One region of the Glycocaulis alkaliphilus genome, then DNA from elsewhere that is predicted to be linked to it. Evidence: predicted binding sites of a transcription regulator. Region 1 holds the regulator's gene; each other region holds the start of a gene.

Region 1 (7,910 bases):
CTACGAGCGCATCGGCCACCGCCACCTCCGGCCCTATGTCATCAATGATGACCGCCAGCATGGGCCGCACGCCGGACATGACGAATGTTTCTTCAGGCAGAACAGGCATGGCAGCATCGGCCACAACCGGGAGGCTTTCCAGAACTGGCGCGGCTTCTCCCGGCGAAACAGCCTGGAGCGCGCCCTCCTCTGCCGCCTCACGGCTGCCCAGCTGAAACGCCAGACCGGCAAGCAGCAGCATCGCCGCGGCGGCTGCGCTGGCCATATGGATGACGCTGGTTGCGGGCGAGGACATGAAAATGATGCATAAGGTGAGTCGCAAACATTGGCGGCTCCTCAATGCCCGACTAGATTGCCTCTGCCGCGCCGCAATATGGACCTATCGGGCATGCTGCTCATCATCGACAATTACGACAGCTTCACCTTCAACCTGGTCCATTATTTCCAGGAGCTCGGCGCGCAGACCCGCGTGATCCGCAACGATGCCATGAGCGCGGCTGAGGCGCTGGGCCTCGGCGCAGAAGCCATCGTCCTGTCACCCGGCCCGTGCGACCCTGACCGCGCTGGCATCTGTCTGGACGTGCTGCGACAGGCGCCGGCCGGCCTGCCGGTCCTCGGCGTCTGCCTCGGTCATCAGGCGATGGGACAGGTCTATGGCGGCAAGGTGGTTCAGGCACGCGAGATCATGCACGGCAAGACCAGCCCGATCACGCATGACGCTACGGGCGTGTTTGCCGGCCTGCCCTCACCGTTTGAGGCGACGCGCTACCACTCGCTCGCCGTCGACCTGCCCGAGGGCAGCGAGCTGGTCGTCAACGCCCGCACCGCCGATGGCGAGATCATGGGCCTCCGGCACCGTTCCCGCCCTGTACATGGCGTCCAGTTCCACCCCGAATCGATTGCCTCCGAGCACGGCCATGCCCTTTTGAAGAATTTTCTGGCTGAAATCCCCCGCCAGTCCGGCAAGGCCGCCGCATGAGCCAGATGCGCCCGGCCATCTCCGCCCTTGCAGGCGGGAAACTGCCTGCGCCAGAGGCGCTGGAGGCGGCTTTTGATGCGCTGATGGATGGCGAAGCGGATCTGGCCGAGATTGGCGGCTTTCTTATTGGACTGGCCGCGATTGGCGAGGATCCGGGCGTGCTGGCCACCGGAGCGCGCGCCATGCGCGCGCGGATGAACACGGTGAAAGCTCCCGCCAATGCCATTGATACATGCGGAACCGGCGGCGACGCCCGGGGCACATGGAACATCTCCACCGCCGCCGCGCTGGTGGCTGCTGCTGCGGGCGCCGTGGTTGCCAAGCACGGCAACAAGGCTGCCTCGTCGAAATCCGGCTCTGCCGAAGTGCTCGATTCATCGGGTGTGAACCTGATGGCAACGCCTGAACAGATCGAACGGGCGCTGGACGAGGCCGGTGTCGCCTTCCTGTTCGCCCAGGCCCATCACGGCGCCGTGCGCCACGTGGCCCCTGCCCGCAAGACGCTGGGGGTGCGCACCGTGTTCAACCTGCTGGGTCCGCTATCAAACCCTGCGGGCACACGCCGCCAGCTTCTGGGTGTGTTCGACCAGCGCTGGCTTGTGCCCATGGCCGAGGCCTTGCGCGATCTGGGCGCCGAGCGTGCGTGGATCGTCCACGGCGAAGACGGTCTGGATGAGATCACCACAACCGGCGCCACCCATATCGCCAGCCTGGAGGCCGATGGCAGCGTGCGCGAGTTCACCGTCACGCCTGAAGATGCCGGATTGCCCCGCGCGAGCCTTGATGATCTCAAGGGCGGGGAACCGGCCGAGAATGCCGCCGCGCTGCACCGCCTGCTGGACGGCGAGCGTGGCGCATACCGCGACATTGTCCTGTTCAATGCCAGCGCGGCACTGGTGCTTGCGGGCAAGGCTGATGGCCTGAAAGACGGCGTGGCGCTGGCAGCAGCCGCCATTGATGACGGGCGGGCCGCCGGAACGCTCAATAAGCTTGTACATATTACAAACACCTGAGGAGCGCCCGCGATGAGCGACACGCTGGAGCGTATTGGCATCTACAAGCGCGCGGAGACCGCGCGCCGCAAGGCAGCTCTCAGCTATGCCGACATCTGCGCAAAGGCGCGCGCTGCCTCACCTGTGCGCGGTTTTTTCAGGCAGCTGCAAACCCGGCAAGCCGCCGACGGACTGGCGCTGATTGCGGAGATCAAGAAGGCAAGCCCCTCCAAAGGCCTGATCCGCGCCGACTTTGACCCTCCCGCGCTCGCCCGCGCCTATGAGGACGGGGGCGCAGCCTGCCTCTCCATCCTCACTGACACGGAAAGCTTTGAAGGAGCCGACAGCCATCTTGTCGAGGCGCGCGCCGCCGTCTCCCTGCCCGTATTGCGCAAGGACTTCCTCTATGACCCCTGGCAGGTCGTAGAGGCCCGCGCTCTGGGCGCAGACTGCATTCTGGTCATCATGGCAGCCGTGGACGACACGCTGGCCGCCGATCTGGTGGCCGAGGCTGCACGCTGGGACATGGATGCCCTTATCGAGGTGCATGACCGGGCGGAGCTGGACCGGGCCCTCGCCCTGCCCTCGCCGCTCATTGGTATCAATAACCGCAATCTGCGCACCTTCGATGTGACGCTCGATACGTTCGAGGCGCTCAGCGCGCATGTCCCCGAGGACCGCTTTCTCGTCGCCGAGAGCGGCATTTTCTCCTTCGATGACGCTGAGCGGGTGCGTAAGTCCGGCGCCAAAGCGCTTCTGGTCGGCGAAAGCCTCATGCGCCAGAATGATGTAACGTCAGCGGTGAAAGACCTGATGAAGTTCGCGTGAGACCCCGTATTCCGCTTGACCAGCCGCCGGAACAGGCATAGAACAAAACATGGCCTTTCTGGCTTTGTTCCCGCTGCGCCTGGAGATCAGACCCCTCATGCTGACCCGCAAACAACACGAGCTTCTGCTCTTCATTCACAAGCGCCTCTCTGAAGACGGCGTTTCCCCGTCCTTTGACGAGATGAAGGAAGCGCTTCAGCTGGCTTCAAAGTCCGGTGTTCACCGCCTCGTCAGCGCGCTGGAGGAGCGTGGCTTCATTCGGCGTCTGGCCCACCGGGCCCGGGCGCTCGAAGTGCTCAAGCTCCCGGATGCCTCCGCACCGCGCGCAAGCGCCGCAGATAATGTCGTCAGCGGCAATTTTGCCCGCCGTGAAGTCGAGACGGATTCGGTGGATGTGCCGCTTCTGGGCAAGATCGCGGCTGGTGTGCCCATCGAAGCCATCCAGCACGAAACCGAGCGTTTCGGCGTGCCGTCCCAAATGGTCTCGTCGGGTGAACATTTCGCGCTCGAGGTCGAGGGCGATTCCATGATCGAGGCCGGTATTCTGGATGGCGATTACGTCATTATCCGGCGCGGAGACACGGCCAATAATGGCGAGATTGTCGTTGCGCTGGTGGATAATGAGGAAGCCACGCTCAAGCGCATCCGCCGCAAGGGCGGGTCGATTGCTCTTGAAGCGGCCAACCCGGCCTATGAGACCCGTATTTTCGGGCCCGACCGGGTGCAGGTTCAGGGTCGTCTGGTGGGGCTGATCCGCCGCTATCACTGATCCGGGAGTCCGGGCGGCGGCGGACAGTCAGCTGCCCCGCTCCCGCCCCCAGACACGGGCCGCACTGCCATCATTGGCGCCGCGCAGGCGGATTATGCGGCCATCTCTGACCCAGAACTCGGCACTGCCCAGCTCTGCCCGCGCCGCATCATCGAGAACAGGCACCGCGCAGCGGCGCTTCTGCCAGGCGCTTACCGTGCCGCGCGCGACCACCAGGTCTGCGCGTACGCAGTCTTCCTCCAGCGAGGCGGGATGCTCGCTGACCGCTACGCGCAGCCCCTCGGCCGTGACGACAAGGCAGCCCAGCGGATCGCACGCGTAATCCCCGCGCGGCGCGGCGCTTAGCCCTGTTCCTGCGCGCTGCAGGAGAACGCCTGTCTCGAACCGGCCCCGGCGGCGGTCGCTGACCTGCCAGTCTCCAGGTTCACCGGACTCAGCTGAAAGGCTGCGCGAAACGAGTACGCCCGACGAGGTGATCATCATGTCGGGCGGCGATTGCAGTGCCCACAGGCCAAGCGCCCCGGCAGCAAAAGGGACACCCGCCACTCGCACCAGCCCGCGCCCCAGCGTCGCCAGGGCAAACCCGGTCGCATAAAGGCCAAGCACGATCCCGCCCGGTGCCAGCGCCGGCATGGCCGCGCCGGGCAGCGAGGATGTCCACGTGGCGATGGCAAGAACGATGTCCATGCCCGCCGCGCTCACCAGGAGCGGCAGCCCTTCCAGCCCGAAGGGAGCCAGCAATAGCCCCACGACACCCGCCGGCATGACCCAGAAGCTGAAGACCGGCATGGCCAGAAGGTTTGCGCCAAACCCGTAGGCTGCCATGCGCTGGAAGTGGAAGGCGGCAAAAAGCCCGGTCGCGCTGCCCGCCACCAGGCTGGTAACGGCAAGGCCTGTAAACGCGGCCTGTACCCGCGCAAACCAGCCATAGTCGGCCATATCGCGTGTCATCCGCCATCTCTGCCAGGCTTCATAGACGGCGATCAGCGCGGCGGTGGCGGCGAAGCTCATCTGGAAACCCGGCTCGATCACGCTTTGCGGGCTGAATGCGATGATGATGAGTGCGGCCAGAGCAAGCGACTGAAACGACACCGCTCTTCGCCCTATCAATATCGCCGTGAACATGACCGCAGCCATGACGAAGGCACGCTGGGTGGAGATCGCCCCGCCAGACAGCAGCAGATAGCCAAGGGCGGCGAGCAGTGCGATCAGCGCGGCAGGCTTTCGCGGGTCATGCGCGCGGGCGAAGGGCTCAATCGAGGCGATGAGCCAGCGCGCCGCGAAATAGATACCGCCCGCCAGCAATGCCATATGCATCCCCGATATGGCCAGCAAATGGCCAAGCCCGGATAGCCTGAGCGCCTCCGCATGGGCCTCGGTAACGCCTGAGCGCTCCCCGGTCAGCAGCGCGGCAATGACCGGTCCGGAGTTCGGCCCGGCAGCATCGGAAATGCGCTGCGCCAGCCGCCAGCGCCATCCCAGAAATGCCCGCTCGCTCTCATCGCCGGCAATCTCTTCCGGCTGAGGCTGTGAGATGGAAAAGCCGGCAAGCGCCACCCGCTGATACCAGGCCGCCCGCGCACCGTCATAGCCACCCGCCGCCGCAGGCCCACGCGGATGGGACAGGACAGCATTGATACGTATGCCGTCGCCGGGGGTCAGGGTTTCGGTGTTGATCCGCAAGCGCACCCGGAACGGCGCCACATCGGCGCGCTCCAGCGTCTGTACGCGCAGCAGCACGCGCCCCGACCGGCCTCTGCGTTCGATGCGCTCCACCCAGCCTGTAACCGTGCGGGCTCGGTCACTGACCTCGATCACGGGCGGCGCAAGCGAGAGCGTCCTGCCCTGAACATGGGCATGCCCGGCCAGCGCACAGGCGCTCAGCACGATCGCTGCCATCAGGGACGGCTTGGCGGTGAAAAGCGGGACGGCCAGAACGCAGGCAAAAGCGGCAAGCCAGAAAACCGGGATCAGCACGCTGCCAGGCTCTGCCGGAACCGAAAGATAGACTGCCGCACCCAGCCCCGCGGCCAGCGGCGCCCACAAGATCAGATCGGACGGCCGGACAGCTCTTGATGGCAATACAGGCTGCAAAAGACGGCTCAGTGCCGCGCGCTCGGCGCCCGAAACCGGGCTGCGCCCCCGCTGGATTGATGTCCAGACCGCCTGGATGTAGCGGCGCATGCAGCCACCCTGTGTTGTCACTTCAGCGGTGAGACTATCTCTTTACCGCGCTAACATGCTAATCATCCCGCTCCCTTCGCAGCGCAGCAACATCTCGCACGTGCAAAACAGATCAGACATCATCACGCGTTTCGCGCCTTCACCCACCGGCTTCCTCCATATTGGAGGGGCGCGCACGGCCTTGTTCAACTATCTTTTTGCGCGCCAGGCAGGCGGCCAGTTCAAGCTTCGCATCGAAGATACCGACCGTGAACGCTCCACGACCGAGGCTGTAGACGCGATTCTGGCCGGCATGAACTGGCTGGGGCTGGAATGGGATGGCGAGGCCGTTTCCCAGCATGCGCGCGCAGACCGCCATCGCGAAATCGCTGAAGAGCTTGTCGCGCAAGGAAAGGCATTCCGCTGCTATTGCACACCCGAGGAAGTGGAAAAGCTGCGCGAGGAAGCCTTCGCTGAAGGCCGCGCGCTGCGTTCACCCTGGCGCGATGGCGGCACACCGCCCGGTGACATGCGGTTTACCGTCCGCTTTCGCGCACCCGACAGCGATGTGACGCTGCATGACGCGGTTCAGGGCGACGTGCGCTGGGCGGCCAAGGAGTTCGACGACCTCATCCTGCTGCGCGCCGACGGAAACCCGACCTATAATCTCGCTGTCGTGGTTGATGACCATGATATGGGCGTCACCCACATCATCCGCGGCGACGATCATCTGGTGAATGGCGGCCGCCAGGCCCAGCTTTACGATGCGCTGGGCTGGGACCGGCCGGTCTTCGCCCATATCCCCCTTATCCACGGGCCCGATGGCAAGAAGCTCTCCAAACGCCACGGCGCGTTGGGGGCCGAGGCCTATCGCGAGATGGGCTATCTGCCCGAAGGCCTGCGCAATTATCTGGCGCGGCTTGGTTGGAGCCATGGCGATCAGGAGCTGTTCAACGACGCCGAACTCATTGCTGCCTTTTCGCTGGCAGGCCTGAACAAGGCCCCTGCCCGGCTGGACTTCGACAAGATGGCGTTTGTGAACCATCACCACATCAGACAGGCGGACAATGCGCGGCTTCTGGCCCTGCTGACGGAGCGGCTGGAAGGCGAGGAAGGGCTGGTCAGCGGCGCGGTGGCGAACGCCCGGTTAACGCCTGCCATGGATATGCTGAAAGAGCGTTCAAAAACACTCGCCGAAATGGAAACGCAGGCCTATTTTCTGCTCCGTGAGCGCCCGTTCACCATTGACGATACGGCGCGCAAGCATTTGTCTCCCGAGGCACTCGCGCTGCTCTCCCGCCTGCGCGCCGTGCTCGCCGCACACAATGACTGGGACAGCGAAGCTCTGGGCGAGTTGCTCAAGGCCTTTGCGCAAGATGAGGGCGTAGGCTTTGGCAAGATCGGCCAGCCTTTACGCGCCGTACTGACCGGAGGCGCCCCGGCGCCCGATATGAGCCTGGTTCTGGCATTGCTGGGCCGGGAAGAAGCGATTGCCAGGCTGGATGACCACACCCGCCCGGCCTGAACCGACCTGAATTATGTGAAGGGATTGGACCGATGAAGAACAAGACCGAAAAAACGGGCACCGCCCAGCTTACCATTAACGGCAAGACGATTGATTTGCCGGTTCTGGGCGGCTCGGTTGGCCCCGATGTCATCGACATCCGTACGCTTTACCGCGACGCGGGCGTATTTACGTATGACCCGGGATTTACCTCCACGGCCAGCTGCGAAAGCCAGATCACCTATATCGATGGTGATGAGGGCATTCTCCTGTACCGGGGCTACCCGATTGACCAGCTGGCGGAGAACTCCTCCTTCATCGAGGTTTCCTATCTGCTTCTGCATGGTGAGCTGCCGTCTGCAAAAGAGCTGGAAGAGTTTGACTGGACGATCCGCCGTCACACCATGCTGCACGACCAGTTCGACCAGTTCTTCCGCGGCTATCGCCGTGACGCACACCCGATGGCGGTAATGGTGGGAACGGTCGGCGCGCTGGCCGCTTTCTATCACGACTCCACCGACATCAATGATCCCAAGGCGCGCACCATCGCCAGCCACCGCATGATCGCCAAAATGCCGACCATCGCGGCGCGCGCGTTCAAATACTCGGTTGGCCAGCCCTTCATCAGCCCGCGCAACGAGCTGGACTACGCCTCCAACTTCCTGCGCATGTGCT
Region 2 (7,910 bases), 1.3 Mb from region 1:
CCCGCGCCGTCCGCGCCGCTCTGCCCGTTGACGTGCGCGTGTCTTCATGGGGCGCGCCCGCCCGCCGGAATAGTCAGGTCCGCAGTTGCCCCTGACCGATCACGCCGGTAGCTTTGGCGCGGAGCGCATCGGGGCGCAGTGCCGGTCGCGGCGGTGATAAGGACAGGATTCATGACGCAAGCAGTGTTGCCCACCTGTGCGCTGGCGCCAATAGCCCGGCTTTCGCGCGTTGCGTTTATGGTAGCGGGTGCGGCCCTGCTCCTGTCGGCTTGCGGCGCGACCACGGGCACACCGGGACCGTCGGTCCAGCAGGGCACGGCATCGCCTGTCGTCGGCGCACCGCCCGAGCCGGCTGTGCTGGGTGTGGAGATGAGCCCGGAGCGGCTCGCCTTCACCCCGCCCCATCTGGAAGGCACTGATCTGGTGCGGGTGGGGGTGTTGCTGCCCTTCTCCGGGTCGGCGGGCGCTCTGCGCTCGGAAGCGGGGCATTTGCTGCGCGGGGCGGAACTGGCCCTCTTTGAGCGCGGCATCGGGAACGTGGTCCTGCTGCCCAAGGACACCGAAGGCACGGCGCGCGGCGCCGAGGCCGCGGCCGAGGCAGCCATTGCGGATGGCGCCGATCTGATTATCGGCCCGCTTCTGGCCGCTGAAGTGCGCGCCGTATCCGGGCCTGCCCGCCGGGCCAATGTGCCGGTGATGTCGTTCTCCACCGATACCAGTGTCGCCGGGGGCGGAGTATACCTGCTCAGCTTCCCGCCCGAGGAAGAAGTGCGCCGCGTGGTCTCCTACACGGCCTCGCTTGGCGCCAGCCGGTTTGCGATTGTCGCTCCGGCCACGCCTTACGGCCAGCTGGTCAGCGAGGCCTATCGCCGGGCCGCATCCGATATGGGCGGGACGGTGACGGCCGAGGAGGTCTATTCGGGCGGCGTGGAGTCCATGAGCCAGGCTGCACGGCGCCTCGCCCGGGCCGGCATTGGCCGGCTGGAGGTGGGCCGGGCCCTCGCCATGACGGGCGAGGACTGGCGTCCCACCGATAGCGGCGCCTTCCAGGTAGTCATGCTCCCGGCGGGCGGCGATGATTTGCGCATGCTCGCGCCATCCATGCTGTTTGCCGACATTGACCCCCTGCTGGTGAAGTTTGTCGGCACCGGCCTGTGGCGTAATCCCGATACGGCGCGCGAGCCCGCACTGGCCAATGGCTGGTTTGCCGGTCCGGACGCCGAGATGCGCGCGCGGTTTGAGTCCGCCTATGAGAATGCGTTTGGCGAGGCCCCGTCGCGGCTGGCCGGCCTTGGCTATGATGCCGCATCCCTTGCCGCCCTGATGGCGGCCAATATGGGCCGTATCGACCGCTCGGTCATTGAAGATCCAAACGGCTTCCTGGGCGTGGACGGCCTGTTCCGCATGCGCGCAGATGGCACGGTTGAACGCGGGCTCGCCCTCTACACTATCCGCAATGGGCGTTTTGAGGTGCTTGACCCGGCTCCGGAACGCTTTGGCTCTGATGGCCTCGTTGTCGATGTGGAGCCGGGCGAATCCTGATCAGGCGCCTGGCTCCTGTTCAGGGCGCCAGCAGGTTGGCCACCCGGTCGGCATAGAGCCGCCCCTGCGTCGTCAGGCGCACGCCTGACGCGTCCATGGCAATAAGCCCGTCAGCCAGCAGGGATGCGGCGGCCTCCTCATCGACATCGTGCCCGGTCAGGGACTTCAGGCGCGTCCGGTCCAGACCTTCCGCGATACGCAGCCCCATCAGCACGCGCTCCTGCGCCTCTTCCAGCGCGCTTAAATGCTCAAGTTCAGAGAGGGGCTGCTGGCTGGCGGCGATATAGTCTGCAGGGCGCATCGGCGCGGCATGGACAATGCGCCCCCCTCCCGCGTGTGAGCCGATGCGGCCATGCGCGCCGGGGCCGATGCCGATCCAGTCCCCGCCTGTCCAGTAAAGCCGGTTATGGCGCGAGCGGTGGGCGTCCGCGCGCGCATGATTGGAAATCTCGTACGCCTCCAGCCCCGCGGCGCGGGTAAGATCCTGCGTCGCCGTGAACATGTCAGCGGCGAGATCTTCAGGCGGCGGCACCAGCGTGCCGCGCTTTACCTGGCGCGCGAAGGCGGTGCCGTCCTCGATCGTCAGCTGATAGGCCGAGAGATGATCAATCCCCAGCGCCAGCACTGTGGACAGCTCGCCCTTCCAACCGTCAAGGCTCTGGTCCTCGCGCGCATAGATGAGATCGGCCGAGACGCGCGCCACCAGAGAACGGGCTATTTCCAGCGCCTCCAGCCCGGCGCGGGCATCATGATCGCGCCCCAGACGCGCCAGGGCGGCATCGTCCAGCGATTGCATGCCAACCGATAGCCGGTTGATCCCGGCGCTAACAATATCGGCCAGGCATGAGCGCTCGGCCGGATTGGCCTCCAGTCCGAGCTCTGCCTCCGGCGCCAGCCCCCACAAGGTTTCGGCCGTTTCCAGTATGCGGGCAATGTCGCGCGCCTCCATCAGGGAGGGCGTGCCGCCGCCAAAATGTATGCTGGCGAGCGTGCGCGGCCCGGTCACCGCGCGCCAGCGGGCCATGTCGGCGATCAGCGCATCGACGAGGGCCGCGCTATCGGCGCCTTTGGCCTTGTAGACATTGAAATCGCAATACGGGCAGATCCGCACGCAATAGGGCCAGTGAATATAAAGCCCAAGCGGAGCGGGCGCGTGGGTGCTCACGTGCCGAGCACCGCGTCTGTGAGCTTTCTGAAAGCGGCGGCGCGGTGGCTGAGGGCTTTTTTCTCCGCAGCGCCCATCTCGGCAAAGGTGCGGGTTTCGCCTCGGGCCACAAACACCGGATCATAGCCAAAGCCCTGATCCCCGCGCGGCGGCCAGACAAGATCACCCTTCACCTCGCCCTCGAAGACCAGCTCGGCCCCGTCCGGGTGGACCAGCGCCAGCACGCAGACAAAGCGCGCGGAGCGGTCCGTACTGCCAGAGGCGGCGAGTTTCGCCTCCACCGTCTCCATGGCGAGACGGAAATCCTTCTCCGGCCCGGCCCAGCGCGCGGAATATACGCCCGGCTCACCACCGAGCGCACTCACTTCCAGACCTGAATCATCGGCCAGCGCCACCGCTCCGGAGGCCTTTGCGGCGGTCCGCGCCTTCAAAAGCGCATTGCCCGAAAAAGTTTTTTCAGTCTCTTCCGGCTCCTCCAGGCCCATCTCGCCTGCCCCTTTGACGGTGATCGAGAAGGGCGCGACAAGATCGGCTATCTCCTTGATCTTGCCTGCATTATGGCTCGCCAGCACCCACAGCGGAGCGTCCCGGAACAGGCGGTTTTTGGTGACTACATCCATTTACGCATATCGCCTTTCGAAAAATTCATATCGTTTTTCGATATTTTTTTGTTGCAAAGCGATGAGTGCCTTGCTAGATGTGTTTTCGAGGCAAGCGGAACACCCCGCTGCCTCACGGCAGAAGCCCCGGCAAACAAAAGACCGGAGCAAAGGCCGAAGGTTGATCGATAACACTGGACCTCAAAGGAGACAAAGATGGTCAGGCTCGAAAACAACACCCGCAATTTTCCGTTTGCGGCTATCATGAATGTGGTTCTGGTCGCTGCGGTAGTAGCGGGCATGGCTGCGGCGCTGTCACCGATTGTCGCATAAGGCGGCGCCGTGAGGCAGCATGACGGCACCGGGTGCGTCTGACCTCTTCCCCCTTGGAGGCAGCATCGCGCCCGGTGTGACGTCGCAGAAGGGCAGGGATGCGTGCGCTAAGTCCGGGATTTCTGACATCCCTTCTGAAAATTTTCCTCGACGTGGCGATTATCGTGCTCTGGGGCCTTCTGGTCCTGGCCAGCCTCGTCACCCTCTCCTTGATGGCCTTTGGCATCTTCAGCCTCACCGGCATGGGCCCGGACCTGCCAGACGCCTTTGTCCGTTTCCTCCAACTTGATATCGTCATCGCGCTGCCGCTGGGTGTGGCCGCGATCATTGCGATTCTCTTCATTACCGACCGGCTGCGCCGCATCGTCATCACCCTTGTGCAGGGTGATCCCTTCGTGCCGGAAAATGCCGGCCATCTGCGCGCCATCGCTCTGGCCATCGCCATCTACCAGATCATCCGCTACGGCGCGCATGGCATTATCGCGCTGATCTTCACCGTGTTTGGCCGCCCGGTGGAAAGCGGGGTCAGCGTCCAGCCGGAGTTCGGCCTGAATGCCCTGAATATCGGCGCCTGGATCGCCGTTATCGCCCTTCTCGTCCTGTCAGAAGTGTTCCGTGAGGGAACGCGCCTGCGCGACGAGCAGAAGCTGACGATCTAGGGGGCGCGAGACATGGCAATCCGCGTCACCCTCGACCGTATGCTTCTCGAACGGCGCATGTCGCTGACAGAGCTGTGCGACCGTGTCGGCATCACCATGGCCAATCTCTCCATCCTGAAAACCGGCAAGGCCAAGGCCGTGCGCTTTTCCACGCTGGAAGCGCTGTGCCGCGAGCTCGATTGCCAGCCCGGCGATTTGCTGCAGTTTACCGACGAACCTGGCGAAGAGGATGACGACGGGACGGAGTAGCTACTTACCGCCGTCCCCTGCGCCGTGATGAGAACATGTCGTCATCCAGCACAAACAGGCGCGGATCGGCGCGCTGACCAAGGCGCACCTCATCGAGCGTCACCTGCGTGAGCGAGCCCATCCCGTCCACCGCATACCAGCCCAGAAGCGCCACCTCGCCCGCGGGCGCGGCCGGGTCATCGTCACCAAAGGCCAGCGTCACCCGGCCCTCGGCCTCGCCTTGCGGATCCTCCAGCGTCACATAGAGCTGATTGTCATAGCGGCCCACCTCCACAATCGCGCCGGAGGATTCCAGCTCCGAAGCAGGCGCCAGCAGCCAGCGCAGGGGCGTGGAGCGGATCGGCGCACGGTCAACCGTTTCCAGCGCGCTGTCGGCAATCGCCACCGTCGAGCCATCGGCCACGATCAGCAAAGGCGAGGGCGCATCATAGGCAAAGCGTACCCGTCCGGGGCGCGACAGGGCGATATCGCCATCACTGACGGAGCCATCAGGGTTCACCTGCCGGAAACGGGCCTGCAGGGTCTCAACGGCGGCAAAGATTTCCAGCGCGCGGGCGCGCTCCACTGCTTCGCCGCGGCCGGACTGCTCGACAGCCTCTGCCGGCGGCAGGGTTTCAACCTCCTGCGCCTCTTGCGCTTCCTGCACGATGACAAGGCCGGTATCGGCGTTCACATCGAACGCGGTGCTATTGGCGTCCGCCGTGCTCCAGCCGGTGGACAGCGCTGCAAGGGCGGTGGCAAGCGTGGTCAGCATTTTCAGGTCCCTTTCCTTCGTGCCGGGGACAATCACTATGACCCTATGGCTAAAGGCAAATTGCGGCCCATGAAAGGCGTTTGCGTTCATCTGCGCGACAGCAATTCGTAACGCGAAAAGCCCGGCAAAGTGTCATTCGCCGCACCCGCTGGCCTCGCCCGAAGCGCGCCTTTGCCCTATCTTGCGTGCCATGAAACGCCGCACGGCAATAGAGAACTGGCCGATCGAGGCCCATGGCCGTCCGCTGCGTCTGGACCATCTGGACGCGCGCGAGGACGTGCTTCTGGACGCCCACGTGCGGCCCAACCGTTCGCTCGGCAGCCCCGCTTTCATCGCGCTGATGGTGGCCATCGCCGTTATCAGCTTTACCGCAGGTCTGGCCTTTCTGCTGGCCGGGGCATGGCCGGTGCTGGGCTTTTTCGGGCTGGACGTGCTGATCGTCTGGCTCGCCTTCCGGCTCAATTATCGCGACGGGCGGCGTCTGGAGCGTATCCATATCACGCCAGATGCCATCCATGTCATGCGCCGCTGGCCGACAGGCTATGAGACGCTCTACCGCCTGCCCTCTGCCTGGACCCGGCTTGTCGTGGACCATGAGGACGATCCGGACGTGCAGCCGCGCCTGACCGCCATGGGCAAGCACGTGCTGGTCGGCTCGGTCCTCTCGCCGCGTGAACGGCGTGAGCTTGCGGGCGCGATTGGCGAAGCGCTTGCAAAGGCGCGCACCAGCCCGGTGGCTCTGGCGCAAGAAACGGGTGGCGCTGCTTAAGTGTCAGCGGCACTCTTGCTCCCATGACCGATCTTGCCAGCCCTTCAGAAACCGTGCCCGCCCTTGCCCTGCGCGCGAGCGATTATCCGCGCATCAATGCCGCGCTGGATTTCATCGGCGCCCACTGGGAGGAACAGCCCTCGCTGGAACGCATTGCGCAGGCTGCGGGGCTTTCCCCGCACCATTTCCAGCGCGTCTTCACCCGCTGGACCGGGGCGAGCCCGAAACGCATGATCGCCGCCCTTACCCATGCCAGCGCCCGCCGCCTGATGCGTGAAGGGGCAAGCGTGCTGGAAGCCGCGCTGGAAACCGGCCTTTCCGGGCCGTCGCGCCTGCATGATGTCTTCATCGCGGAAGAAGCCGTCACGCCCGGCAATGCCCGCAGCGCTGGTATCGGACTGGAATTTGCCATTGGCCATGCCCCGACGCCCTTTGGCACTGGCGTGTTTCTCATTGCTCCGCGAGGCCTCTCTGCGCTCGCCTTTGCCGATGCGGGCCGCGAGGCGGAGGCTGAAGCCGATCTGAGATCGCGCTTTCCAGCGGCGGATTTCACGGTCGATCACACGGCCGCCGATCATTATGCGCAAGCGATCTTCGGTGGGGGCGGCATACGGCCTGTCCCGCTCGTCCTCTACGGCACGCCCTGGCGGCGGCAGGTCTGGCGCGCCCTTCTGGCCATCCCGCCCGGCGAAACCACTTCCTACGGTGAGATTGCCCGCGATGTCCGCACCATGAAGGCGAGCCGAGCGGTGGGCGCAGCCGTCGGCGCCAACCCGGTCAGCTGGCTCATTCCCTGTCACCGCGTGCTGGCGAGCGACGGACGGCTCAATGGCTACCATTGGGGGCTGGAGCGTAAGCGCGCCATGCTCGCCTACGAGGCCGCAACGCGCTAGATAGCGTGGCATGTATGATCTCTCGCTCCAGCTTCTCCTTGCCGTTTTTGCGGTCTTCATCCTCACGTGTCTGGGCTATGGCCTGCTGCGCTTGAGGGCGCTGCGCGCTGACGCCGCCGAGGAATATGCCGACCGCACCGCCACCAAGCCCGCCACCGTGCGCGGTGTCAGCGAGGCCGAGTTCACCCGCCTCTATGTGAACAGCTTTGCGCCGCGCTGGGCTTTCTACCTCGCCGCCGGGTGCCTGATCGCCATTGTGCTCAGCCCGGTCGCGCTGACCCTTATCCCGGCCATTTATGACCAGATCTGGCGGGCCACAGGCGCGCATGACTGGGCAGGCCGTGGCGGTTATGTCTTCATGTTCACGGTGTTTTTCGGCGTTGTCGCCTTCGGCGCGCTGCCTGCCTTCGTGCTGGCCCGCCTGCATCACACCCGCGCGCCCGAACCCTTCACCCACGCGCTTGCCAGCGCGCGCGGCGAGCCCATCCCGGAGGAAACCGGCTGGCGCAGACGGCCCAAATGGGCCCGGAGGGTGCGGCCCGACACAGACGTGGACGCCGACGGGAGCAGCGATACCGGCCGCAAGGACACCGCCCCTGACTCTGCTGATGGCAGTGCAGGCGGTGGTGATGGCGGCGGCAGTGACTAACTCTCAGGCCTGACAGGCAGCAAGAGGAACTGGATATGCGATACCTCCACACCATGGTGCGCGTCAGCGATGTGGACGCGAGCCTGCGCTTTTACTGCGAGGGGCTGGGCTTGAAGGAAGTCCGCCGCATGGATAGCGAGAAGGGCCGGTTTACCCTGATCTTCCTGTGCTCGCCCGATGATATTGCCGCGGCTGGCGGGGTGCCGGAGAGCGGTCCGCTGCCTGCGGGTCTGCCTTGCATCGAGCTTACCCATAACTGGGATCCGGAAACCTATTCAGGCGGGCGCAATTTCGGCCA
Region 3 (7,910 bases), 610 kb from region 1:
GCCTCTCCCTGATCGGTGTTGAAGCGCCCGAGCAGATGTAGGCCTCGCGCAGCGTTTTTCCCCGGCGTTGATCGAGGCGGTCTCCTAACTGTCGCTTCTTATTTGCCAAACCGACATCATCCGGTTGTCGGGATGTCATGGAGACCCCCTATTCGTCCGGCTTTGGCAGCGCGCGGGGCGCGCCGATCCGAAGGGGACATACCATGAAACACCTGCTCACCACGGCGTCGCTGGCCGTGCTGGCGTCCAGTCTTACAGGCTTTGACGCAAGCGCCCATGCCCAGAGCGATGGCGCACAAGCCCAGACAGACCGCGATACGATCATTGTAACCGGTACGCGTGCCGCCAACCGCACTGCGTTCGATACGCTGGCACCGGTTGATGTGCTGACCGGAGAAGCCATCGGTCAGACCGTATCGCCTGAGCTGATCGATTCGCTGGCCCAGCTCGTTCCGTCTTTCAATGTGCAGCGTCTGCCTCTCGGCGATGGCCAGATATTCGTGCGCCCTGCCCGGCTGCGGTCGCTGTCGCCTGATCAGACCCTGGTGCTGATCAACGGCAAGCGCCGTCACCGCTCGGCCTTCCTGGGCAATCGCGGCGCCCAGGCCGTCGACATGGCCCAGATTCCCAGCTCCGCCATTTCACGTATCGAAGTCCTGCGCGACGGCGCCTCGGCTCAATACGGGTCTGACGCGATCGCGGGCGTGATCAACATCATCCTCGACAGCCAGCCCGGCTTTTCCAGCTTTGGACAGTACTCTCAGTACTATGAGGGTGATGGCGAGCTCTACCAGCTTGGTGCTCAGGCCGGGTTCGATCTGGACGGGCGCGGCTTTCTGGTCTTGTCGGCAGAGTATTCGGACGCCAGCGCCACCTCGCGCTCGCGCCAGCGGCCCGACGCCATCGAGTTCCAGGCGGCGAACCCGCAACTCAACGTCCCCGATCCCGTGCAACGCTGGGGCAAGCCGGACCGGGAAGCCTTCCGGCTGGCGCTCAACTCGGCCTTTGCTTTCAACACCGCCGTTGAAGGCTATGTGTTCGGCACACTTGGCTGGGGCAGCGGCGTCAATGATTTCAACTGGCGTAACCCGGCGAGCACCAGCGCCTACAACACCACCCCGCTCGACCCGAACTATAATCTGGCTGCCATCTTCCCGGCCGGTTTCACACCGCGCTTCGGTCAGGATGACACCGACCGCGCGCTGACCGCCGGTATCCGCGGCGAGCTGAACCCCGCTTTCAGCTGGGATCTCTCGGCCAGCTATGGGCGCAATGAGATCGACTATTTCATCAATGAGACGATCAACGCCTCGCTCGGTTCGGCCAGCCCGACCGAGTTTCGTGCTGGCATATTGCGTCAGCGCGATTTCAACCTGAATGCCGACTTTGTCTACCTGCTCGACACCGGGCTGGCCGAACCGGTCAATATCGCGTTCGGGCTCGAGCGGCGCGACGAACGTTTCGAGATCGAGGCGGGCGACCTGGCCTCCTATCAGGTCGGGCCGCTGGCCGCCGTTGGGCTCCCGTCCGGCTCCAACGGCTTTCCGGGCTATAGCGATCTCCAGGCCGGCACCTTCGATCAGGAAAGCTATGCGGGCTATCTCGATGTCGAGGCGGCACTTACCGAGCAGCTGACCGTCGGCGGCGCCATCCGCTATGAAGACTATTCCGATTTCGGCTCTACTACCGATTACAAGCTGTCAGGCCGCTTTGCGTTTACCGGCAATCTGGCGGTGCGGGGCACATGGTCGACGGGCTTTCGTGCGCCCACGCCGGGCCAGCTGGAGTCTGAACGGACCAGCCAGGGCCTGAACTCGGTGACCCTCAACCTCGTCACCAATGGGCGTTTCAACCCGACCGGTCCGGTGGCCGACATCATCAATGCACGCCCCGGCGGCCAGGTTATCCTGCCGCTCACGCCGGAAACCTCGGAAAACCGCTCGGTGGGCGTCGTCTTCCGCAACGATCTGGGGTTCACCGCGACGCTTGATCTCTACCAGATCGACGTGGAGGACCGCTTCTCGACGCGCGGCGGCTTCCAGCTGACCGACGCAGAGCGCGCCCAGCTGGTCGCACTCGGCATTCCGGGCGGCGAAAGCGTCAGCAACGCCTCCTTCTTCCAGAACGTGTTTGATACCCGCACGCGCGGCGTCGATTTCGTCCTGAACTGGGCCGGTCAGGCGCTGGCGGGCGATCTCAACCTGACGCTGGCCTATAACTGGAACGAAACCACGGTGACGCGCGAAGCGATTGCCGGCGTGTTCAACGATGTATCCCGCCGCCTGTTCGAGGAAGGCCTGCCCCAGCACAATGCCGTGTTCACGGCAGACTATACCCGCGGACGCTGGGGCGTGGTGGCGCGGGCACGTCACTACGGACAATGGACCGACATTGATGACAGCGCGGACGTTCTGTTCCAGGACTTCAGCCCGATAACGCTGGTCGATGTCGCGGCATCATTCCAGCTGACCGACAATGTGCGCATCCGCGCGGGTGCCGAAAACGTGTTCGACACCTACCCGGACGAATCGCGCAATCAGGCCAATCGCGGTCTGATATACTCGCGCAATGCGCCCTACGACACCGATGGCGGGAAGTGGTATTTCCGTGTTTCTGCGGCCTTCTAGGCCATTTCAGACGGATGTATGCGCGGGGGCGGCACATGCGTGCCGCCCTTCGCTGTCCTCAAAGGAGCCCGTGTCATGGACGTTTTTACCCGCCGGTCCATTCTTGGCGCCATCCCCATGCTGAGCGCAGCCCCTTCCCTCGCACGCTCGCTGAACGACCTGCCCGCCACCGCGCCAGATCCGGCAGAGGCTGCCCGCGATGAGAGCTTCTGGCAGGCAGTGCGCGGGCTTTATGACGTCACCAGCGAGATGATTCATCTCGAACACGGCAATTGGGGCATGATGGCCCGGCCCGTTCTGGACGCCCACAAGGCGGCGCTGGAAGAGGTCAATGCGCGCACGGCCATCTATGCGCGCACCCGGTTTGGCGCGGACGCACGGGCCGTCCTGCAGCAGACGGCGGCGGCGCTGGGCGCTGGCGAGGACGAAATCGTTTTCACCCGCAACGCCACCGAGGCCATGCAGGCACTGATCTCGGGATATAACCGCCTGCGCGATGGCGACGGTGTATTGTTTGCCGATCTGGACTATCCCTCCATGCAGACCGCCATGGGCTGGCTGTCGCGGCGGCGCGGCGCGCGGGTGCATACGATCACGCTGCCCGAACCGGCCAGCCGCCAATCCGTTCTGGATGCCTATGCTGCGGCTCTGGAAGCGAACCCGCATATCCGGCTGGTGCTTGTCACCCATGTCAGCCACCGGACCGGGCTTCTCCTGCCGGTGCGTGAGCTGGTTGAACTGGCACGCGATCATGGCGCGGATGTGCTCGTGGATTCCGCCCATGCCTTCGGTCAGGTGGATTTCGATGTGAACACGCTGGGTGCCGATTTCATCGGTCTCAACCTGCACAAATGGATCGGCGCCCCGCTGGGTGTCGGTGCCATCTATATCCGCCGGGAGCGCATTGGCGATATCGATCCCTATATGAATGCCGCCGACCCGGCACCGCAGGGTATACGCGCGCGTGTCCATACCGGCACGGTCAATCTCGCCGCCCTGCTTGCCGTACCCCATGCACTGGCCATCCATGACCGGCTGGGGCCGGCGCGCAAGGCAGCCCGCCTGCGCCATCTGCGCAGTGCCTGGGCCGAAGCGCTGCGCGATCATCCCGCAATTGATGTGCTCACGCCGGCTGACCCCGCCCTCCACGCAGGGATCACCTCTTTCCGGCTGCGCGGACAAACGAGCGTCGAAGACAATGCGGCGCTGGCCGCGCGTCTGGCCGAAGAGTTCGGCATCTTCACCGTCATGCGCGACGGCCTTGCCAGCGGCGCCTGCGTGCGGGTGACACCGGCTGTCTTCACGCAAGACCATGAAATCGGCGCGCTGGTAGCGGCGCTGCGCAGGATCGTACATTCGTGACCCGTTGGCCTGACGTTTCTCCCGATTGACTCACGCGCGCGCCGGACTAGTTTGCGCGTCGAGCGGGGAGACCTGTTCGACATAAGGCACCCAAGCGGGAGAGACCGGCCGAAGATGCCGGCGCCGAAGGCGCAACCGCCCCGGAAACGCTCAGGCCGCAGGACCGCTGGGACCGCCGACGCTGGAAAGAGGATTTTGCCTTCGGGCAGGATCCCACCGAAGGAGCAAGCGGCACGTGGGGTCAGCCCCGTTGCCGCGGGAATCTCTCAGGTCACGAGACAGCGGGGGCAGGGCTGCCACGCGAGGCAATTCGCGTACGGCAGTGATTGCAAACCCGCGTTCAGGATTTCGTGACCCATGGCCGACACAGCAGACCTCTTGAAAACCCCGCTTTACGATTTGCATGTCGAGCTTGGCGCTCGCATGGTCGAGTTCGCTGGCTACGCCATGCCGGTGCAATACCCGGCAGGCATCATGGCCGAGCATCTGCACACGCGCGAACTGGCTGGCCTGTTTGACGTCTCCCACATGGGTCAGGCGCACATCACCGGCGACGAAGCCGCGCTGGAAGCGCTGATTACGGCAGACCTCTCGGTGCTCGGCGCTGGCGAGCAGAAATACACCCTCCTCCTGAACGCCGAGGGCGGGATCATGGACGACCTTATGGTCTCGCGGCCCTTCGGCGCGGATGGCGGCATTTTCGCTGTCGTCAATGCTGGCACAAAGGGCAAGGATTTCGCCCATATGCGCGCTGGCTTTGCCGGGCGGGCGACCCTTGCCGAACTGTCGGATCGCGCTCTGCTGGCCCTTCAGGGCCCCGCAGCGGCGGCTGTGTTCACCGGCCTGGTGCCGGAGGCGGCAAAGCTTGTCTTCATGCAATGCGGCGTGTTCACGCTGGACGGGGTGGAGATCTACGCCTCGCGCTCTGGCTATACCGGCGAGGACGGGTTTGAAATCTCCATTCCGGCAGACAAGGCCGAGAGAATCGCGCGCCTGCTGCTGTCTGATGAGCGCGTGAAGCCCATCGGCCTTGGCGCGCGCGACAGCCTGCGCCTGGAAGCCGGGCTTTGCCTTTATGGCCACGACATGGATGAGGGCCGCACGCCGGCCGAAGCAGCGCTCACCTGGGCCATCGCCAAAGTGCGCCGCGAGCGCGCGGACTTTCCGGGCGCGGCCAAAATCCTCAAGCAGATCGCGGACGGACCGGCGCAAAAGCGCGTTGGTATCAAGCCGCATGACAAATCACCCGCGCGCGAAGGCGCCGAGATTGTCCATAATGGCGAAGTCGTCGGCATCGTCACCTCTGGCGGATTCGGTCCCAGCTTTGGCGCGCCGGTCGCCATGGGCTATGTCCGCGCAGACCTTGCCAAGCCCGGCACGGCGCTGGAGCTGATGGTGCGCGGCAAGGCGCGCGCTGCCGAGGTCGCCAGCCTGCCCTTCACGCCGCACCGCTTCTACCGGGGCTGATTTTTCATTTTTTACGGGGAGTTATCACCATGACCACACGCTTCACCACAGACCATGAATGGGTCCGCCTTGAGGGCGATGTCGCCTTTATCGGCATCACCCAGTACGCAACCGAACAGCTGGGCGATGTCATCAGCGTGGAGCTGCCTGATGTGGGCAAGAGCTTCAAGAAGGGTGACGAGATCGCCGTGGTGGACTCGGTGAAAACCGCTGCCGAGGTGTACGCGCCGGTTTCTGGCGAGGTCATCGAGATCAATGACGGCATCGAAGACGCGCCCCAGATCGTCAATGACGAGCCGCAAGGCGGTGGCTGGTTCGTGAAGCTGAAAATCGCCGACAAGGGCGAGCTGGATGGCCTGATGGACGAAGCCGCCTACGCCAAGCACATCGGCTAGGGACGTTTCTGCGCTGATGGTCTATCCGCCTCGCCACTTTGCCGTAACGGACCGGGCCGAGGCCGAGGCGGTGATGGCGGCCTATCCGTTTGCCACGTTCGTGGTGAGCGGAGCGGACGGGCTGGTGACGGCACGCACGCCGGTCGTGCTGGAGCGGGATCGCGAGGGGCGTGTAACCGCGCTGCTCGGCCATGTGTCCCGCGCCAATCCGGTCTGGCAGGCGGTGGGCGAGGGGGCGGAGGCTGTCGCGCTTTTTGCCGGGCCGCATGCCTATGTCAGCGCGTCGGCCTATCCGTCCAAGGCCGACCATGGCCGGGCGGTGCCGACCTGGAACTATGTGGCCGCCGAGGCCCATGGACGCCTGACGGCCTTTGATGGCGCGGCCGAGCTGCGGGCGCTGCTGGAGGCGCTGACGGGCCGGTTCGAGGATGGACGGGCCGAGCCGTGGGCGGTGTCGGACGTGCCGCAGGACTATGTCGATGCGCTGCTGCGCGGGATTACCGGCCTTCGGCTGGCGGTGAGCAGCGTGACGGCGGTGAAGAAGCTCAGCCAGAACAAGGCTGGGACGGATTTTGACGGGGTTCTGGCGTTTCTGGACGCCGAACCTGAACCCGATGCCCGTCAGACGGCGGGCCTGATGAGAGAGTTGGAGCGAGGTTGATGCGCTATCTGCCGCTTACCCCTGAAGACCGCACCGAAATGCTTGGCGTCATTGGCGTCAGCTCGGTCGATGCGCTGTTTGCCGATGTGCCGCAGGCCGCGCGTCTCGATGGCCCGGTAGACCTGCCCCGCCGGGCGACCGAGCTGGAGGTGGAGCGCGCCTTTGCGGCCATGGCGAAGAAGAATATCGCCGCCAGCGACACGGCCTTCTTCGTCGGGGCAGGGGCCTACAAGCACCACATCCCGGCCAGCGTGGATCATCTGATCCAGCGTTCGGAATTCCTCACCGCCTACACGCCTTACCAGCCGGAAATCAGCCAGGGCACGCTGCAGACCCTGTTCGAGTTCCAGACGCAAGTGGCGCGCCTGACCGGCATGGATATCGCCAATGCCTCCATGTATGACGGCTCGACGGCGTGCGCGGAGGCGGTGCTGATGGCGGCCCGGGTGACCAAGCGCTCGCGCGCGGTGCTCTCCGGCAATCTGCATCCGCACTATGCCGAGGCGACGCGCACGCTCGCGCGCTACATGAATATCGACGTCGCCGCAGAAGCGCCGGTGCCGGGCGGCCTCGATGATGTCATTAGCCAGATCGACGAGGAAACCGCCTGCGTCGTGGTGCAGAACCCGGACGTGTTTGGCGGCATCCATGATCTGCGTCCGATTGCCGAAGCGGCCCATGCCAAGGGCGCGCTGCTGATCGCTGTATTTACCGAGATTGTATCGCTTGGCCTGATCGAAAGCCCCGGCGCGATGGGCGCGGACATTGTGGTCGGCGAGGGCCAGTCCATCGGTGTCGGCCTGCAGTTTGGCGGACCTTATGTGGGGCTTTTCGCCTGCCGCAATGACAAGAGCTTCATCCGCAACATGCCGGGCCGTCTGGCGGGTGAAACCATCGATGCCGACGGACGGCGCGGCTATGTGCTCACCCTCTCCACGCGCGAGCAGCATATCCGCCGCGACCGGGCCACCTCCAACATCTGTACCAATTCCGGGCTGATGGCGCTCGCCTTTACCATCCACATGACGCTGCTGGGGGAGAAGGGTCTCAAACACCTTGCCGCCCTCAATCACGAGCGGGCGGTGGAGCTGGCTGATGCGCTCTCTGCCGTGCCGGGCGTGACGGTCGAGACCGGCGCCTTCTTCAACGAGTTTACGGTGAAGCTGCCGAAAAATGCCGCTGAAGTCACCGAAAGCCTGATCGCCAAGGGCGTGCTGGCAGGCGTTCCGGCCAGCCGCCTCTGGCCCGATGGCGGGCTGGATGACCGGCTCATCATCGCCGCGACCGAAACCAACACCGATGCCGACATTGCGCTCTTCGCGTCCGCCCTCAAAGAGGTGCTCTAACCATGGCCATGAACCAGCAGGGACGTCCCACCCGTCCGAACGAAAATGCCGC

The links. The regulator LexA, encoded in region 1, represses DNA repair genes until DNA is damaged. The targets are predictions, from matches to a motif close to ATGTTCCNCTTGTGTTCC.
Region 2: rdgB (RdgB/HAM1 family non-canonical purine NTP pyrophosphatase) is a predicted target of LexA. The motif match lies at 3,413-3,430, and genes of this name have one in related genera.
Region 3: gcvT (glycine cleavage system aminomethyltransferase GcvT) is a predicted target of LexA. The motif match lies at 4,075-4,092, and genes of this name have one in related genera.

Annotation. Positions count from the first base shown of each region.
Region 1 is NZ_CP018911.1:1,815,299-1,823,208, forward strand. Features, by position in the region: gene X907_RS08645 (divergent polysaccharide deacetylase family protein) at 1-295, opposite strand, end outside; gene X907_RS08650 (anthranilate synthase component II) at 389-979, shown strand; gene trpD (anthranilate phosphoribosyltransferase) at 976-1,992, shown strand; gene trpC (indole-3-glycerol phosphate synthase TrpC) at 2,005-2,799, shown strand; gene lexA (transcriptional repressor LexA) at 2,897-3,568, shown strand; gene X907_RS08670 (ComEC/Rec2 family competence protein) at 3,596-5,752, opposite strand; gene gltX (glutamate--tRNA ligase) at 5,808-7,256, shown strand; gene gltA (citrate synthase) at 7,289-7,910, shown strand, end outside.
Region 2 is NZ_CP018911.1:115,952-123,861, forward strand. Features, by position in the region: gene X907_RS00580 (YraN family protein) at 1-48, opposite strand, end outside; gene X907_RS00585 (penicillin-binding protein activator) at 172-1,542, shown strand; gene hemW (radical SAM family heme chaperone HemW) at 1,562-2,707, opposite strand; gene rdgB (RdgB/HAM1 family non-canonical purine NTP pyrophosphatase) at 2,704-3,327, opposite strand; gene X907_RS00600 (DUF2975 domain-containing protein) at 3,738-4,298, shown strand; gene X907_RS00605 (helix-turn-helix domain-containing protein) at 4,311-4,547, shown strand; gene X907_RS00610 (LolA family protein) at 4,552-5,301, opposite strand; gene X907_RS00615 (DUF2244 domain-containing protein) at 5,492-6,070, shown strand; gene X907_RS00620 (bifunctional helix-turn-helix domain-containing protein/methylated-DNA--[protein]-cysteine S-methyltransferase) at 6,094-6,963, shown strand; gene X907_RS00625 (hypothetical protein) at 6,974-7,612, shown strand; gene X907_RS00630 (VOC family protein) at 7,648-7,910, shown strand, end outside.
Region 3 is NZ_CP018911.1:1,201,982-1,209,891, forward strand. Features, by position in the region: gene argS (arginine--tRNA ligase) at 1-41, shown strand, start outside; gene X907_RS05755 (TonB-dependent receptor plug domain-containing protein) at 204-2,627, shown strand; gene X907_RS05760 (aminotransferase class V-fold PLP-dependent enzyme) at 2,703-3,989, shown strand; glycine riboswitch at 4,075-4,165, shown strand; glycine riboswitch at 4,166-4,281, shown strand; gene gcvT (glycine cleavage system aminomethyltransferase GcvT) at 4,347-5,456, shown strand; gene gcvH (glycine cleavage system protein GcvH) at 5,486-5,851, shown strand; gene X907_RS05775 (FMN-binding negative transcriptional regulator) at 5,868-6,512, shown strand; gene gcvPA (aminomethyl-transferring glycine dehydrogenase subunit GcvPA) at 6,512-7,858, shown strand; gene gcvPB (aminomethyl-transferring glycine dehydrogenase subunit GcvPB) at 7,861-7,910, shown strand, end outside.